4 regions of the Paenarthrobacter nicotinovorans genome follow, and region 1 is predicted to be linked to each of the others. Evidence: riboswitches for the same ligand, from Rfam matches in the RefSeq annotation. Region 1 holds a riboswitch; each other region holds the start of a gene.
The links. Region 1 has a riboswitch for S-adenosylmethionine ahead of JMY29_RS17640 (DUF1737 domain-containing protein). Riboswitches for the same ligand answer to the same signal wherever they lie in the genome.
Positions count from the first base shown of each region.

Region 2: linked by a shared signal. The riboswitch ahead of metX (homoserine O-acetyltransferase MetX) and the one ahead of JMY29_RS17640 (DUF1737 domain-containing protein) in region 1 are both predicted to bind S-adenosylmethionine.
Region 3: linked by a shared signal. The riboswitch ahead of JMY29_RS12650 (aminotransferase class V-fold PLP-dependent enzyme) and the one ahead of JMY29_RS17640 (DUF1737 domain-containing protein) in region 1 are both predicted to bind S-adenosylmethionine.
Region 4: linked by a shared signal. The riboswitch ahead of JMY29_RS04955 (hypothetical protein) and the one ahead of JMY29_RS17640 (DUF1737 domain-containing protein) in region 1 are both predicted to bind S-adenosylmethionine.

Region 1 covers NZ_CP089293.1:3,798,117-3,802,441, reverse strand. The annotation lists gene JMY29_RS17660 (glutamate--cysteine ligase 2) at 1-326, shown strand, start outside; gene JMY29_RS17655 (hypothetical protein) at 323-940, opposite strand; gene JMY29_RS17650 (O-succinylhomoserine sulfhydrylase) at 951-2,159, opposite strand; gene JMY29_RS17645 (rhodanese-like domain-containing protein) at 2,160-2,570, opposite strand; gene JMY29_RS17640 (DUF1737 domain-containing protein) at 2,567-2,830, opposite strand; SAM riboswitch class IV at 2,844-2,955, opposite strand; gene JMY29_RS17635 (NtaA/DmoA family FMN-dependent monooxygenase) at 3,111-4,325, shown strand, end outside.
Region 2 covers NZ_CP089293.1:1,486,685-1,491,009, reverse strand. The annotation lists gene JMY29_RS06925 (winged helix DNA-binding domain-containing protein) at 1-1,143, shown strand, start outside; gene JMY29_RS06920 (hypothetical protein) at 1,189-1,638, shown strand; gene metX (homoserine O-acetyltransferase MetX) at 1,682-2,803, opposite strand; SAM riboswitch class IV at 2,818-2,935, opposite strand; gene JMY29_RS06910 (bifunctional o-acetylhomoserine/o-acetylserine sulfhydrylase) at 3,120-4,325, opposite strand, start outside.
Region 3 covers NZ_CP089293.1:2,710,604-2,714,928, reverse strand. The annotation lists gene JMY29_RS12655 (class I SAM-dependent methyltransferase) at 1-307, opposite strand, end outside; gene JMY29_RS12650 (aminotransferase class V-fold PLP-dependent enzyme) at 355-1,761, opposite strand; SAM riboswitch class IV at 1,794-1,907, opposite strand; gene hisN (histidinol-phosphatase) at 2,077-2,901, opposite strand; gene rsgA (ribosome small subunit-dependent GTPase A) at 2,973-4,088, opposite strand; gene aroA (3-phosphoshikimate 1-carboxyvinyltransferase) at 4,091-4,325, opposite strand, start outside.
Region 4 covers NZ_CP089293.1:1,030,743-1,035,067, forward strand. The annotation lists gene JMY29_RS04945 (VIT1/CCC1 transporter family protein) at 80-1,243, opposite strand; gene JMY29_RS04950 (hypothetical protein) at 1,482-1,673, shown strand; gene JMY29_RS04955 (hypothetical protein) at 1,670-1,969, opposite strand; SAM riboswitch class IV at 1,986-2,105, opposite strand; gene JMY29_RS04960 (sodium:solute symporter) at 2,216-3,751, opposite strand; gene JMY29_RS04965 (helix-turn-helix domain-containing protein) at 4,032-4,325, shown strand, end outside.

The DNA.
Region 1 (4,325 bases):
TGGACTTCGGCGATTTCCGGCCCCAGCCTGCCGCTGATGTCGTGTGGGCGTTGGTTGACTATCTCAGCCCGGTACTGGATGACCAAGGTGAATTGGCGCTGGTCAAGGCGGGCATTGCCGAAATTCTGGGACGCGGCAACGGAGCGCTCGAACAACGGGACGCAGCGGCACGGTACAGCGCCAGGCATCGTGACGGCGGGAATCCGCCCGGCTCCGAAGCCCTTGCCGCCGTGGTCTCGCACGCTGCGAAGGTGACTGTTCGTGGCACCGCGACGGTCGCGTTCAAGGACCCGGTCCCGCTGCTGACCAGAGTGCGGCGGCCTTAGCCCTCGATGTCTCCGATGTTCTCGCTATCCCCGATGTCCCCGGGTTCCGGCCACGCCATCAGGTACGCTCCGACGGCTCCTTCGGTGAGGTAGAAAACCAGGGGCGGGATGTCCTTGGTGGTCGCCAGGACGGTCCCGGAAACCACGGCCATCCCTGCTGCCGTCATCCCCGCCCATCGTTTGGCGGGGGACTTCAGCAGGCTGCCGCCCATGGCAGCCAAGCCCAGCACATGCAGCCATGAGTAGGCGAGGAACGGTGCATTGGATCCCCGAAAATAAGCGAAACGCTCAAGGTCCGAGGCCCGCCGCGACAAGCTGTAGACGAAGAATGGTGCGCCCGCGAGCAGCGCTGTTGCTGCCGCGGACGCCCACGCTTTGGAGGTCCCTGCCGGTTGTGCTTTCGAGAACGCCATGAAGCCCACCGGGACTGCGACGGTTCCTGCAGCGGCCGCGTGGTGGCCGAACACCCATCCGCGCTCGCTGGCAAGCAGCAAACGCAGGCGCTCCGCGGGGTCGTGCATGAGGTACACGCGGGATCCCGGTGAAATCCCGGCCAACCACACCACCGATCCCGCAACGATGACAGCCCCCGCCCGGCGGTATGGATGCCTCATGCCAGCAAGGTTAGACCTGTTTGAGGGCCTTCTCCAGATCCAGGATGAGATCGTCCACGTCCTCCAGCCCCACCGACAAGCGCACCACGCCATCGGACAGCCCGATCGCCGCCCGGCCCTCCGGACCCATGGCCCGGTGGGTGGTGGTGGCAGGGTGGGTGATCAGCGACTTGGAGTCACCAAGGTTGTTGGAGATGTCGATGACACGCAATCCATCAAGCAGCGCGAACGCGGCTTCTTTCGCGGAGCGGCCAGTGGACGGCGAGAGCTCGAACGTGAGCACTGTGCCGCCGGCTTTCATCTGCTTCGCGGCGAGCTCGTACTGCGGGTGCGACTTCAGCAAGGGGTACTTGACCCAGCTGATGGCGGGTTGCTGCTCCAACCATTCCGCGATCTTCAGGGCCGATGCCGAGCTGTGGTTGACTCGGAGCCCGATGGTTTCCAGGCCCTTGGTCAACACCCAGGCGTTGAAAGCCGAAAGCGATGGCCCCGTGTGGCGCATGAGCTGCTTCACCGGTCCATCGATGAACTCCTTGGTGCCCAGGATCGCGCCACCGAGGACGCGTCCCTGGCCGTCGATGTGCTTGGTGCCTGAGTACACAATCACGTCGGCGCCCAGCTCGCCACAGCGCTGCAGCAGGGGAGTGGCAAAGACGTTGTCGACGACGACAGTCGCCCCAGCGGCATGCGCCAGTTCGCTGACAGCCTGGATGTCCACGATTTCCTGCATCGGGTTGGACGGCGATTCGAAGAAGACGGCGGTGGTCGGCTCGGAGAGAGCCTCACGCCACTGGTCAAGGTCCGGTCCGTCCACAAACACGGTCTCCACGCCCCAGCGCGGAAGGATCTCGTTGAGGATCACGAAGCAGGAGCCGAAGAGGGAACGGGCAGCAACCACGCGGTCACCGGCAGCCAGCAGGGCACCCAGTGCGGTGAACACGGCGGACATGCCGGACGCCGTCGCGAAGCAAGCCTCGGTACCTTCGAGGAGGCGCAGCCGCTCCTGGAAGGTGGCCACGGACGGGTTGCCGTAGCGGGAGTAGACGAAGCGTTCGTCCTCGCCGGTGAAGGCGCGTTCTGCCGCGGCGGCGGATTCGTAAACGAAGCCGGAGTTCAGGAAGACGGGTTCGGCCGTTTCCTGGAAGTTGGTACGGTCAAGTCCACCGCGAACGGCCTGGGTGTCGGGGCTCCAGCCGGCGGCGTCAGGATTGAAAGTCACTTACTCGGTCCCCAGATTCGTTGGCAGGCCACGGTTCTTCCAACCATTGACGGTGCGTTCGCCGTAACGGTCGGGTTCGCCCTCAAAGCCTTCAAGGACGTTGTAGGCGGTGAAGCCTGCCTGCGTGGCGGCGATGGCGGCGGCGATGGAGCGCTGGCCGGAGCGGCAGATGAAGACGAGCTCCACGCCGTCGTCCTCGGGCGCTTGTTGTTGCAGGTCCTCGATGAAGCGGGAGTTCGGGATGCCGCCGGCGAGGTTCCACTGGATGAACAGGGGATCGTTCTCGGTGGCTTTCGTGTCGGGGATTCCGATGTGGGCCCATTCGCCCTCGGTGCGGACGTCCACCAGGATGGCGCCCTGTTCAAGCTTGGCCCACGCGTCCTGCGGGGTCAGGTCACCTGCGTAGCTCATGCGTGGCCCTCGAATGCTTCTTCGTCGTCGGTATCCAGTTCATCAACGGCGTTGGCGACTGCGGCATCGGCGCTGGCAATAGCGGCGGGCAGGACGACGGCCTGCGCGACGATCACGTCGGTTCCGTTGAACGTGGCGGCGGGGCTGCCGTGCAGTACGTACCCATCCGCCAGGGCGTTGGTGATCCGCTCACAAAAGTCGCGGGTATCCGGGCCTGTTATCAGGCGGTAAGAGAGTTTTTCTTCAGTGGGTTCAGGCATTGCTGGTGCTCCTCAGTCACGCTTGCAGTTCGAGTTGTCGATACGCCGAGTAGTCACCTGAGGCACCCCGCCGGAGAGAGGGTTGCCGACCAGCAAGTCAGGGCTTTGCGCTGGTTCTCATTACTCAAGAAAAACGTAGCATTCACGACGACGGCCCGCACGGCGGCCGTCGTCATGTTGCGTAACCGGGCGGTACTGGAGTACGGGTCCAATTAAGACGTCCCGGGAGCATAATTGACGCAGTACGACCCCCTGTAACTTCGTATGAAATCAGGTCGCGGTGAACGGACAGAGCAGTTCTACACTCAAGCCCATGCTGCATTTTGGTTGGTTTGTGGGGCACGGTTTCGGGGTGCAGGGCTGGGGCACTCCGGGCTACAGCCTGGGTTACGACTGGAAGAAGCCCGCCCTGTACCAGGAGGCCGTGCGCGCGTTCGAGCTGTCCGGGCTGGACCTGTTCATCATCGAGGATTCCCTGACCGTCCCGGACACCTATGGCGGTACTGCCGAGGTTTCGCTGGCCCATGCTTCCTTTGCGCCGAAACACGATCCTTTGGCGTTGGTCCCGTACTTGCTTTCCGCCACGGAGCACCTGGGGATCGTTCCCACGGTCAGCGCTTCCTTCTACCCGCCCTTCACCGCGGCCCGGCTCCTCGCTACCCTGCAGCACTTCTCCGAGGGGCAGCTCGGATGGAATGTGGTCACCTCGGGCAGCGATCTCGCCGCGCAGAACTACGGCTTGGACCAGCAGATCGAACACGACCTCCGGTACGAAAAAGCGGAGGAATTCGTCGACGTCGTCAGGCGGCTTTGGCGAAGCTGGGAGGCCGACGCTGTACTTGAGGACGTTTCAGCTGGGGTGTTTGCGGACCATACCAAAGTGCATCCGATCAACCACGACGGGGACTTCTTCAAGGTCCGTGGGCCGCTGAACACGGCACCGTTGCCCGAGGAACCCGTGCTTGTCCAAGCGGGCGCCTCTCCGCGGGGCAAAGCGTTTGCCGGCGGTCACGCGGATGTGGCAATTGCGCTCGCCCGCGGCGTTGACGGCATGAAGGCCTACCGGGATTCGATCCGGGCCGAGGCGGCGAAAGCCGGCCGGAATCCCGACGACGTGAAGGTGCTTTTCGTACTGAAGCCCACCGTGGTGGGTTCCACAGCCGAGGCCGAGGAGCTACGGGCGCAGCGCCGGGAATTGACGCAGCGTGACATCGACAGCCAGCTCAACTCCATCTCCTACCTATCCGTGATCGACTTCAAAAAGTTCGACCTCGATGCCCCGCTTCCGGAGTTGAGCACCAACAGCAACCAGGGCACCTTGGAGCACTTCGCCAAGGCTGCCCCTCCCGGGTCCACTCTGCGTGAAATCCTGCAGGCACGCAGCGGTGGTGCCGGGGATTCGATCATCGGCACGGTGGGAGAAATTGCGGATTATCTGGAGGAGACCGGCGCGGCGGTAGGGGGCGACGGCTTCCTGTTCTCCGGCTTCGTTGAT
Region 2 (4,325 bases), 2.0 Mb from region 1:
GACTCTCCCCGTACAGCGGGGGTCCGGCAGTTGCGTCTCCGACGGCAACAGTTACGTCCTCCCCTGGGTGCAGCTCCAGGGGATGTGGTGCGCAATCTCCTGGCCGTCCAGTCGCAGGAATTCGCCTATGCCCGTTGGACCGTGGCGCAGCGGACGCCCTCGAGCACTGCAGCTGCAGTAGAACAGGCCGTTGCCGACGGAACCATCCTGCGGACGCACATCCTGCGCCCCACATGGCATTTTGTGCACAGGGATGACTTGGGCTGGTTGATGGCGTTGTCCGCTGACCGGCTGCATCAAGGCAACAAGGGCATGTACAAGCGGACCGGGGTGGACGGGGAAACTGCCGCCCACAGTGGGAGGATTCTTGCAGCAGCCGTGGCGGATGGTGCCCACAAGACCCGCGAGGAGTTGGCTGATGTTCTGGGCCAGGCCGGCTTTCCCGGCAAGGGGCTGGGTTTCATCTACCACCTCATGCACGCCGAAATCAGCGGCATTCTGGTGAGCGGCGCTCCGGTTCGTTCGGCTGGAGGAGCCCTGAAGCAGACCTACGCTTTGTTCTCCGAACGCGTCACCGCTCCTTTTTCCGGGCCGCTCAGCGGAGCGGACCGGGAACACGCCCTGGGGCAGATGGCCCTGCGGTATTTCAGCAGTCGCGGACCGGCTACCGTGAAGGACTGTTCGGCGTGGTCCGGGCTGACCATGAAAGACGTCACGTTGGGACTCAACGTCGCCGCGGAATTATCACCGGGAACGTTGGCCCGGGTCTCCTTCGATGACCTGGACTTTTACGGCGCCTCGGCTGACGTAGAAGCCCTGGAGGCTCCTGCCGGTCCAGCGGCCGGTTCCGTGCTCCCCCGCGTCGACCTCATCCAATGCTTCGACGAATACGTGATGGGGTACTCGCAATCCCGCCACTACCTGGGCGGCACCGCACCGTACTTGCCTGAGGACAACGGCCCCATGCATGTAGTCCTCGTGGACGGCAGGCTGGCCGGATGGTGGCGGCACAGCTTCGCAGGGGGCATGTGCGGGCTCGAAGTCCGGATGGACAAGCCGACAACCAAGGAAGAGCAGATGGCCCTGGAAGCCGAAGCGGAACGCTACGGGATTTTCCTGGGCATGGAGGCCAAGCTGCTGTGATGGGCACAGGGCTAAGCTGGGGTTAAGACCTAGGAGGCCTGCACTGTGAACAATCTGATCTTCTGGATCATCGTCTGCTCGTGGCTGATTCCCATGGGAATCCGCATGTACAACCGGTCCAAGGCCCGCCGCCTGCAGAACGGGAATTTTCGTGGTCAGGATTATCCGCAACAGGGTTTCCCACCACAAAATTACCCGCCGCAGGACTACCCGCAACAGAATTACCCGGGCTACCCGCCAGGGCCGGCAGTCATCCGCCCTGCAGACGAGGCTCCGCAGGTCGCGCCGCCGTCGAACGCCTCCTACCCAAGCGGTTCCTACCCAAGCGATTCCTACCGGGCCGGACAGCCCGCTCCCGCGCCGTTTCCCACTGCCGGTTCCGAGCCCCAGGGCTACCGCGCCCGCAAGCTGGCTGAACTGGATGCGAAGTTCACCAATGGCCAGATCGCCATGGAGGACTACATGAAACAACGCGGGGAGATCATGAACGGCTAGGCACGTCCACAAACAGGCAACTCTACGAACAGGCTCCTCACGGTCAGGCGAAGAACGCCCCGCGAAGCTGCTCCGACAATTGGCCGATTTCCGTGAGGAAGCCATCGTGGCCGATCGGCGCCTGGATGGTGTGGACCGGAACATTCCCCGGCAGTGCTGCCGCCAGTTCCTTGGACTGGGCCGGGAAGTACAGCCTGTCCGTGTCCACAGCAGCAACAAAGAACTCGGCGGTGGCACGCGAAAGTGCTTCCTGCAGTGTGCCCCGTCCCCGCCTGATGTCGTGGGACATCAACGCTTCGGTGATGGCGATATAGCTGTTGGCATCGAACCGCCGCACAAGCTTTGTCCCCTGGTGGTCCAGGTAGCTTTCCACCTGGTAGCGACCACGCTCCCCCAGGACTGCTGCGGAGAGCGGCGTTTCCTGATGTTGGGCTTCCCTGCCGAAGCGGAGATCCAGTTCCAGGGCGGAACGGTACGTGATGTGCGCAATCCGGCGGGCCAGGGCAAGTCCGTGTTCCGGAGCCGGACCGCCGTAGTAGTCCCCATTGTTGAAGTGCGGGTCCTGCCGGATGGCCAGGGTTTGGGCCTGCGCAAAGGCAATCTGCTCGGCGGTGCTGTAGGCTCCCACCGAAATGACGGCGCAGCGGTTGACCCTCTCCGGGAACGTGACAGCCCATTCGAGGGCCCTGGCCCCACCCATCGAGCCGCCCAGGACCGCGTGCCAGGATTCAATCCCCAAGAGGTCCGCCAAACGGGCCTCAGCAACCGTGCTGTCGCGAAGAGTGACCAGGGGGAACCGGGAACCCCACGGCTTGCCGTCCGGCGCATCGGAGGACGGGCCGGTGCTGCCATAGCAGCCGCCCACGATATTGATGGAGACAACGAAGAACCTGTTGGTGTCGATGGTGGCGCCCGGACCCACCAACTGCTCCCACCACCCTTCCTCGTCCGTGGCTCCGCGGGCAACGTGGGTGCTGCCCGTCAGCGCATGCTGGATGAGCACGGCATTGGACGCGTCGGCGTTGAGTCGTCCCCAGGTTTCGTACGCCAACACGACGTTGGGGAGGTGACCGCCGGCTTCGAGCGCCAGCGGCCCTATGCCCGCGTACTTGACGGTTCCGTCTTCTTCTCCGGATTTGGGAAGTGCTGTAGCAGTGATGGTCATTCCTTTGACACCTAACTTCGCGCTTGCCCGTCGCCTTGCGTGCGAACAGGCCAGGTCTTCACCCGGGGCACCCCACCGCGGAAGGAGGGTTGCCGGCCAGCAAGCCGGGGCTATCTGCTGGCACTCATGACCTAATACGTAGAGTCTAGGAAAGACACCACCGTTATGGCGAAGAATGTGACACCAGTGTGACGTTCAAGGGCAGCTTCATTCACGAAAGAGCACTCCGGGGTGCCGTCCGGCGAATAATCGTCGATGTGGACGGCACCCCGGGTCCGTCAGCCGGGTGCGTCAGCTGCAGGCGTGGACTGCCCGTTCAGGCGCCCTTGGCCGCGCGGAAGCCGGCTTCGAGGTCGGCAATGATGTCATCGATGTGCTCAATGCCCACGGACAAGCGGACTAGGCCCGGGTTGACGCCGGCGGCTACCTGCTGCTCGACCGTCAGCTGGCTGTGCGTGGTCGACGCCGGGTGGATGACCAGGGAGCGGACGTCACCGATGTTGGCGACGTGGGAGTGCAGCTCCAAACCGTCCACGAAGCGCTTGCCGGCCTCTACGCCACCCTTGATGTTGAAGGCCACGATGGCTCCCGTGCCCTGGGGTCCGTACTTGCGGCCCCGCTCGTACCAGGGGCTGGACGGCAGGCCCGCATAGGCGACCGATTCGACGTCGTCATGCGCTTCCAGCCACTCGGCCACCTTGGTGGCGTTGGCGACGTGGCGCTCCACCCGCAGGCTCAAGGTTTCCAGGCCCTGGGCAATGAGGAACGCGTTGAACGGCGACACGGCCGAGCCGAGGTCGCGAAGGAGCTGGACACGGGCCTTCAGGATGTAGGAAAGGTTGGCTCCGAGCGCTCCGTCCTTGCCCAGGTCGCGGGCGTAAACCAAGCCGTTGTAACTGGGGTCCGGGGTGTTGAAGCCGGGGAACCGCTCCGGGTCCTTGCCGAAGTCGAAGTTGCCCGAGTCCACGATCACGCCTGCGATCGCCGAACCGTGTCCGCCGAGGTACTTGGTTGCGGAGTGGACCACAATGTCCGCGCCCCACTCGATGGGCCGGATGAGGAACGGCGTGGAGAGGGTGTTGTCGACGATGAGAGGCACGCCTGCCTCGTGCGCGACACCGGCGACGCCTTCGATATCCAGCACGTCCTGGCGTGGGTTCGAGACGACTTCACCAAAGAACAGCTTGGTGTTCGACTGGACGGCCGCACGCCACTGCTCGAGGTTGTCCGGGTCCTCGACGAAAGTCACGGAGATGCCGAACTTCTTCAGCGTGTGGGCCAGCAGGTTGTACGTGCCGCCGTAGAGGCTGGGGCTCGCGACGACGTGGTCGCCGGCCTCGGCGATGTTCAGGATGGCAAAGGTCTCGGCTGCCTGGCCCGAACTGAGCAGCAGTGCACCCAGACCGCCTTCGAGGCTCGCGACGCGCTGTTCCACGGCGTCCTGCGTGGGGTTGCCTATCCGGGTGTAGATCGGAGCCAGTTCGGCCAGGGCAAAGCGGTTGGCCGCGCTTTCAGCACTCGG
Region 3 (4,325 bases), 1.1 Mb from region 1:
AGGCCTTTCGCAGTTGCGCCAACATATCGGTGGAAGGGTCGACGGCGGCCACCTCAAGTCCGCGTCCGGCCAGGAGAGAGGTGAACTTGCCCGTTCCTGCGCCGAGGTCCGCAGCAGTCGATGCCCCTTCAGGTAGGAGCCAGTCAACGGAGTCCACAGGATAGCCCGGCCGCACGCGATCGTAGTGCTCTCCGCCATCCTGGAAGCTTTGGCCAAGTTCATGGCGCCGGGAGGCATGGAGTTTGGGTCCGCGGGGACCGGCGGGACCGGGAGTGACTGGAGCGCCGTTCGCTGAGCGCAGGGACACGCAAACTCCTTCACAGGGCCGTTAGAGGTACCCTACGAATTTACCCTCTAGTCGACCGTGCAGGGAGCGGCACCGGCTGTGCCCGGGGTGTTGGGCGCCCACTCGGGGTAGCTGCGGTGGTCGTTGGCCGGTACCCAGCGGCCCTCGTCCACCACATAGTCCCAGCCCAGGCCGTTGCGCTTGAGTTCCTCGATGCCTGCCAGCAGCCTGGTGGCGTCCTCCAACCGGGAGCCGACGCCGAAGCTTGCGCGCAGGGAACCCGATGGCAGTCCCAGCCGCTTGAGCAACGGGTGCGCGCAGAAACGTCCGTCGCGGAGGCCCACTCCGTGTTCGGCCGCCAGATAAGCGGCGACCAGTCCGGCGTCGAATCCTTCTACGGAGAAGTTGACCACGCCGATGGTGTCCTCGGAATCGCTGAAGATCCGGTGGACTGTTACGCCGTCGATGGCTTCCAGGCCCTCAACCAGGTAGCTGCGGATGCCCGCTTCGTGTGCGTGCCAGGCGTCCTGGTCGAGGCCGGCGAGTACCTGCGTGGCGCGGGCGAGCGTCGCGGCGCCCAGGACGTTGGGGGAACCGCCCTCGTGCCGCGCCGGACCCGTGGCCCAGCTGACCGAGTCCAAGCGCGCTTCGCGGACAGCGCCGCCGCCTGCCAGGTGCGGGATCCCGGCGTCGAGCCAGTCCGGGCGGCCCACTACCACTCCTGCGCCGAACGGCGCATAGAGCTTGTGTCCTGAGAAGACGATGTAGTCGACGTCAGCCTCTGCGATGTTGACGCGGCGGTGCGGAGCGAGCTGGGCTGCATCCACCACGATCCTTGCGCCGTACTCGTGGGCCAGCGCGGCAAGCCGGGCGATCGGCAGGATCTCTCCGGTGACGTTCGAGGCGCCCGTGACGGCGAGCAGGCTGACGCCGCCCAGGGCCAGTTCGGCTTCGATCTTGTCCAGCGTTCCGGCCAGGGTCGGCGCCGCAACCACGCTGCGGTGCGGCACGCCCTGCCACGGCAGCAGGTTTGCGTGGTGCTCAATGTCCAAGTACAGGACCTCGCCGGCAAACCCGCCGTCAACCTGCGGGAGGCAGCCGGCCAGCAGGTTCAAGGAGTCCGTGGTGTTCCGGGTAAAGATCACCGAATCGTCTGCACGTCCGCCAACGAAGTCACGGACGATGTTCCGGGAATTCTCGTAGACGGAGGTGCTGATCTGCGAGGCGAAGCCTGCTCCGCGGTGAACGCTGGCGTAGTACGGGAGGACCTCGTTGAGGTAGGCGGAAACAATCGTCAGCGCAGGGGCTGACGCGCCGTAGTCGAGGTTGGCATAGCGGACGTGGCCACCTTGGATCAGAGGCGCCTGAAGCTCCGCGCCCGTGACGGCGGCGAGGGGACGCGCAGCTGCCGATTCGAGGGCGGCTTCGTCAACAAAGGAAGGGATGGTGTTTGCGTTGAACGTGACTGTGCTCATGGGACCTCACTCAAGAGGGACCCCCACAGGGGGATCCGCGCTTGCCGCATCCGTTCCGGACCGGCCGGGTCGTCACCCGGGGCACCCCACCGCGAATGGAGGGTTGCCGGCCAGCAAACCGGGGTTTAGCGCTGGCACTCGTGACCTGTAAAAAAGGCTAAGGCACGTCCGGGGGACGATCCAAAGCCGTGGGGTTTTGTTAAGCGCTTTGTTACGCGGATGCCAAATCCCAGTTTCCGCGAACAAAAAACGGCGGACGCGCACAAAAGCGGGCGTCCGCCGTCGAAAATTCGGCAATCCGGAGTAGTGCCGGCCTCAGGCTTGGGACTGCAGGAGGTCGTCCAGTCCGGGGTTCAGCCGCTTCAGGACTTCCGAATGCAGGATGGAGTTGGTGGCCAGGGCGTTGCCGCCGAACGGTCCGTCTTCGCCTTCCAGGGAAGTGAAGCGCCCGCCTGCCTCCGTCACGATGGGGACGAGCGCCGCCATGTCGTAGAGGTTCAGCTCCGGTTCGCAGGCGATGTCCACCGCGCCCTCGGCCACGAGGCAGTAGGACCAGAAGTCACCGTAGGCACGTGTGCGCCAGACGTCCTCCGTGAGGTCCATGAATTCGTCCAGATTGCCCCGCTCCTTCCAGCCGGACAGGCTGGAGTAGGACATGGAAGCGTCGGCCAGGCGTGAAACGTTGGACACCTTGAGGCGGGTTGCTGAAGCGAGGGACCGACCCATGTAGGCGCCCATGTCCTTGGCTGCCCACCAGCGTTTGCCCAACGCCGGAGCGCTGACCACACCAACGACGGGCTCGCCTTCATCAACGAGCGCGATCAGCGTTGCCCATACTGGAACGCCGCGGACAAAGTTCTTTGTTCCGTCGATGGGATCGATGATCCAGCGCCGCGATCCGTGGCCACTGCTGCCGAACTCTTCCCCCAGGACTGCATCACGTGGACGCGAGCGCGACAACTGACCGCGGATAGCCTCCTCCGCAGCCTTGTCGGCATCGGTGACAGGGGTAAGGTCCGGCTTGGTTTCGATCTGCAGGTCCAGGGCCTTGAAGCGATCCATGGTTTGGGCGTCGACGGAATCGGCGAGGACATGGGCCAGGCGCAGGTCGTCGTTGTAGGTGGAAGCGGGTTGGGTCATGGCACCAAACTATCCTGAAATACTGGCAGCGGTGGGGACGTTAACGCTGCACCTTCAGTTTTCCAGTGTCATCAAGTAACCGTGCCGAGCTCTTTCGCTTCTTTGGCCTCCAGGCGCGGGTCCGCGCCCAGCAGGCGACGCAGTGAAGCCAGGCGCGCCACCCCTGAAGGGCCCGCATGTCCTTCATTGACCCAGGCGTCCAGCCCGCAGTTCACTGCCGTAGCGTCGTGCTTGCATCCCCGCTCGCATGCTTCGGTGCCGGGTTCGAGGTCCGGGAAGGAATGCAGGATCCGGTCCGGATCCACGTGGGCCAAGCCGAAGGATCGGATACCGGGGGTGTCAATGATCCAGCTGCCCGAGGGGGCATCCGCGAGCTTCAGCGCCAATGCCGAGGACGAAGTGTGCCGGCCACGTCCGGTGACGGCATTCACGCCGCCGGTGGCCCGCTCGGCGCCCGTCAACGCGTTGACCATGGTGGACTTGCCCACACCGGAGTGGCCCAGCATGACGGTCACTTTGCCACCGAGGTGTGCGCGGAGCCGGGAAACAGCATCCCTGTCCAAACGGGCCGACAGCCCATCATCGGATCGGGCATCAATGCCGCCCGCTTCAGAATCGGCTGTCCGGCTGATAATCACCGGGAAATCCAGGCTGACGTAGTTGGCCAGCAGTTCAGTGGGATCCTTCACGTCGGCCTTGGTGATCAGCAGCAACGGCTCAATACCGGCGTCGTACGCCGCCACAAGGGCGCGGTCGATGAACCCGGTCCGCGGTTCGGGATTCGCGGCTGCAACAACCACCACCAGCTGGTCGGCGTTGGCCACGACTACCCGCTCGATCGGATCCGTGTCATCGGCGCTGCGGCGAAGGAGGGTCCGGCGTTCTTCCACCCGGACCAGCCGGGCCAGCGTGTCCGGAGACCCGGAAACGTCGCCTACAAGGGCCACGAAGTCACCGGGCACAACAGGGTTGCGCCGGAGTTCGCGGGCGCGTGCGGCGATGATGATGCGTTCGTTGGGGGAGTCTTCGTCAACGATTGCCCGGTACCGCCCGCGGTCCACCGTGATGATCCGTCCGATCACGGCGTCATCGTAGCTGGGACGGTCCTTGGTCCGGGGTCGTGATCCTTTTTTGTTGGGACGGATCCGGACATCGGATTCGTCCCAGGAACGTGCGTCGCGGCCCATGGTCAGTTGCCGGCCTCATTCGTGCCGGCGGAGTCAAGCATTCGTGCCCACATCTCCGGGAACTCGGGCATCGTCTTGGATGTTGTGGCGATGTCTTCAACCTGGACGCCGTCGACGGCGAGTCCCAGGATGGCGCCGGCAGTGGCCATTCGGTGGTCTGCGTAACTGTGTACCACTCCGCCATGGAGGGAAGCTGGGCGAATTACCAGGCCATCGGCAGTTTCTTCCGCATCGCCA
Region 4 (4,325 bases), 1.5 Mb from region 1:
CATTCCTCAGGCCCTTGGTCACGCGGGGCAGCGCGGAGGACGAACCAACATTACGGTCTGCCGGGGGAGCAGTCCAAACTCAGACGATCGCCGCGCCGAACAGCAAACCGAGACCGTAGGTGGCAGCAGCTGCTCCCAGCCCGATGGCCAGTTGCCGCAGGCCGCGGCTGAGCGGCGACGTACCGGACAGCAAACCCACGACGGCGCCTGTCGCCAGCAGCGCGATGCCCACCAGGACTCCGGCCACCAGGAGCGCGGCCATACCCGTCATCCCGAAAAGGAAGGGCAGGATCGGAACGATGGCTCCCGAGGCGAAGAAGCAGAAACTGGACAGCGCCGCGCCCCACGCCGAACCCACCGATTCATGCTCATCGGCCACCGGTTTCTCGGGCTGCAGGGAGAGGCTGGGATCGCAGTCGCAGCTGAACAATCCCATGCGCTCGGCTGCCCGGTGCTCGGCGGCTTCGCGGGTCATGCCGCGTGCCAGGTAAACCAGGACCAGCTCGTTGTGGTCGATGTCCAGCGACGGGGCTGCGGTGAGGGTGGCCTGGGTGGGGAGGGTGGCGTTGAGCAGTTCGCGTTGCGAGCGGACGGAGACGTATTCGCCGGCACCCATGGACAGTGCGCCGGCCAGGAGCCCTGCAACGCCGCTCATGAGGACCACGGAACTCGGTACACCCGTCGCGGCCATGCCCATGACCAGCGACAGGTTGCTCACCAAACCGTCGTTGGCGCCGAAAACTGCTGCGCGGAAGGTACCCGAGAGCCGGTTGCGTCCACGGGTCGCCAGGCCCCGGACTACTTCCTCGTGGATTTGTTCATCGGCCACCATCGCGGGGGTGGCGGCCGGCTCGGTTCCGTAGGGGGAGCGGCCCTCTGCACGTTGCGCCAGGGCCAGGACGAAGACCGAACCGAAGTTGCGGGCCAGGAACCCCAGGAACTGGCTGCGGGCGGAAGCTGCCTTGGGCATGCCTGCGTGCTCACCCAGGAGTTTGAGCCAGTGCGCTTCATGCCGCCCTTCGGCTTCGGCCAGAGCCAGCAGGATCTGCCGTTCCTCGCCGTCGCGGCGCTGGGCGAGTTCGCGGTAGACCGCAGCCTCGGCGCGTTCATCGGCAAGGTACTGCCGCCAACGCCTGATGTCCGACGCAGTGGGTGCTGCCGGGTCTGCGGTGTGGTGGAGGGCTGCGGGTTCGATGGCGGGGTCCGGAGCGGGGCTCGACGAACTGTGGGATTCCTGGTGCATCTGCACTTTATCTCCTGTGCTGGGTGGGGTAGTTGCGGCCCCATTGCACGCCCCACACTACCGCTTATTTGCAGGGTTTTTTGGCTGGTATTCCTTAGCTGGAATGTTCGGTGTACCGTAATTTCCGGCTCTGCTTGACCCTCGCTTTGGCCGGTGCTCAGATGGAAGGACAGGGGCGGGGAGCCTCCCCGCACTCGGTTAGCGGGCTCTTACAGGCCCACGGGACGGAGGTTGCACCATGGACACCACCGAATCACACGCCAAGTACCCGGAACGCACCACCATCGAGTCGGACCCGGCCTACGACTACGCCGAAGACCAGGAAGTGGACGAGCCCTGGGTTGAGGAAGTGGACGCCCCCGAGGACGATGAACGGGTGGTGCCGATCGATGAGACCGAGGAATTCCGTGGGGAGGAAGAGGAAATCTAGTCCTCGTCCCGGCTGCCGAGGGCGAACAGGCGCGGCTGGCCATCCCGTTTTCCTGTCGCGGCCACAGTAACCGTCAGGGTCCGGGACGCCTCGCACCACGTTGAGGGCCGGACGGCCTGGGCCAGCGCTTTGGCGATCTGCTGCGGATGGGGATGCCGGAAGAACAGGGTTTCGTTCCTGGCCACTATGGTGACCGTGCCCAGGTAAAGGTCGACGGCGGGGATCACCGTGACGGTCCGGGCTTCGGTTTGGCCGGTGGTGCTGTGGGCGTGGCTGGTATCGCTCTGATACGGCAAGGTGCTGCTCCTGTGGAGAGTGCTCTTGCCCGCTCGGTTGTCTCAGGTCCGGGACGGGCCGCTTCCTCATCCGAACCACCCGTGAACATGGGGTTGGTGCATGGCCAGTCGGAGCTTGGCGCCACATCTCTTGAAGCTGGGACAACAGTACCGCACCTGCGGTTATGAAGGCCCTTTTGCCGGGAACAAAACGACGGCGGTGCTGCCCCCGTGAAGGGGGCGGCACCGCCGTCGGGTATTGCCTGGTTACTTGCTGCTGCCCACCGGGTGGACTTCCGGCGGCAGTTCCTCGGAGATGGCGCCGGCTACGCGCTTGTCCCAGGCCTCGCGGACGGCTGCGTCCGTGGGCGGAGTCAGCAGGGAGACCACGACGTAAACCACCAGGGAAGCACCGAGGCCCCAGTAGATGGGCTCGTTGGCGTAGACGCCGTCTTCGCTCGGGATGACACCAACCGCGTACATGATGAGCAGGGCCAGTGTCAGAACTGAGCCGACTGCCATGGACCATGCAGCCGCGATGCCCGTTCCGCGCTTCCAGACCAAGCCGCCGAGAATGGCGACCAGGAGTCCGCCTACCAGGATGTCGTAGGCGATGGTCAGGGCAACAACGACGTCCTGAGCTGCCATGGAAATCAGGACGGCAACGATGCCCAGGCCCAGGACCCAGTAGCGGTTAGCCTTGACGTCGTGCTCGGGGTTTTCCGTGTCGTCGGTGTTGATCGTCTTGCCGAACCAGCTGGCCACGAACGGGACAACGTCTGCGCGGGCCACCGTAGCGGCGGCGATCAGGGCGCCCGAAGCGGTGGACATCATCGCAGCCACAGCCGCGGCCATCACCAGTCCGCCGATGCCGACGGGCAGGATGTGGGTTGCCACCTCTGCGTAGACAACGTCCTTGCCGAGGTTGGCGACATCGATGTCCGGGAGGGCGACGCGGGCAGCCAGGCCGATCAGTGCGCCGGCGATGCCGTAGAGGATGCAGTAAACACCGGCGGTAGCTCCGCCCCAGCGTGCAACGGTGGCGGTCTTGGCGGTGAAAACGCGCTGCCAGATGTCCTGGCCGATCAGGAGGCCGAGGGTGTAGACCACGAAGTAAGTGATGATGGTCTGGACGCCGATGCCGTCGATCTGGAAGAAGCTGGCGTCAAGGCGCTCACGGATGCCGTCCATTCCGCCGGCTGCGTTCAGGACGAACGGCAGCATCAGGAAGAAAATGCCTACGGTCTTGATGAGGAACTGCACCTGGTCTGCCAAGGTGATGGACCACATGCCGCCGATGGTTGAGTAGACCAGCACGATGGCGCCGCCGACGGCGATTGCCAACCAGCGTTCCCAGTCGAAGAGCACCACGAAGATGGTGGCGTAGGCGCCGGTGGACGTGGCGCAGAGCATGAGGGTGTAGGCCAACATCACGATTCCGGATGTCTGGGTGGCTTTGCTGCCGTATCGCAGGCTCAGCATTTGGGAGACCGTGTAGATCTTCAACCGCTGGATGGTGCCGGCGAACAGGAGGCTAAGGAGCAGCACGCCGGAGCCGATGGCCACCACGAGCCACATGCCGGAGATGCCGAACTTGTAGCCGAGGCCCACGCCGCCCACGGTGGATGCGCCACCGAGGACCACGGCGGCCATGGTGCCTGTGTAGAGGAAGGGTCCCAGGCGGCGGCCGGCCACCAGGAAGTCGCTGTTGTTCTTTGTGCGGGACTTGCCCCACCAGCCGAAGGCCAGCATGGCGAGCAGGTACACCACCACGATTGCGATATTAATAGCCGAAGATTCCATGAACGGTCCTTGGAGCTGATGCACGGAGGTTGGGGTTTTCGACGATACTCCTGCGATGCGTCGAAGTCTCTGTGCGGATGATTGGAGATTTGGGTTTGGAGCTTGGGGATGTGTTGTGTGCCTCACAGACAACACTTGTTGCCTATGAGGATATGTTGTGATCGGAGTAACAGTCAAGATCCTTTGGACTTGGTTACGCCCGCAGTGGCCCTGTTGGCGTGCCTCCCGGCTACTATTGCTCCAATGACAGGGCCACATGACAGGCCTGAAAGGTTCGTGAATGAAGGCTCTACCCGTTGAACCGAGCAATGTTCCCGTTGCCATCGGTTCCAGAATCCGCGCAGCCCGGCAAGCGCAGCGCCTCACCATCGAGCAGGTTGCGGACGCCACCGGGTTGACCAAAGGCTTCCTGAGCCGCGTGGAGCGCGACCTGACGTCGCCGTCGGTGGCTTCCTTGGTGACCCTCTGCCAGGTTCTGTCCGTCTCCGTCGGCGACTTGTTCGCCGCGCCGGAGACCCATCTGACGCGTCGCGACGACGGCCCCAGGATCTCGCTGGGCGGCCAAGGCATTGTG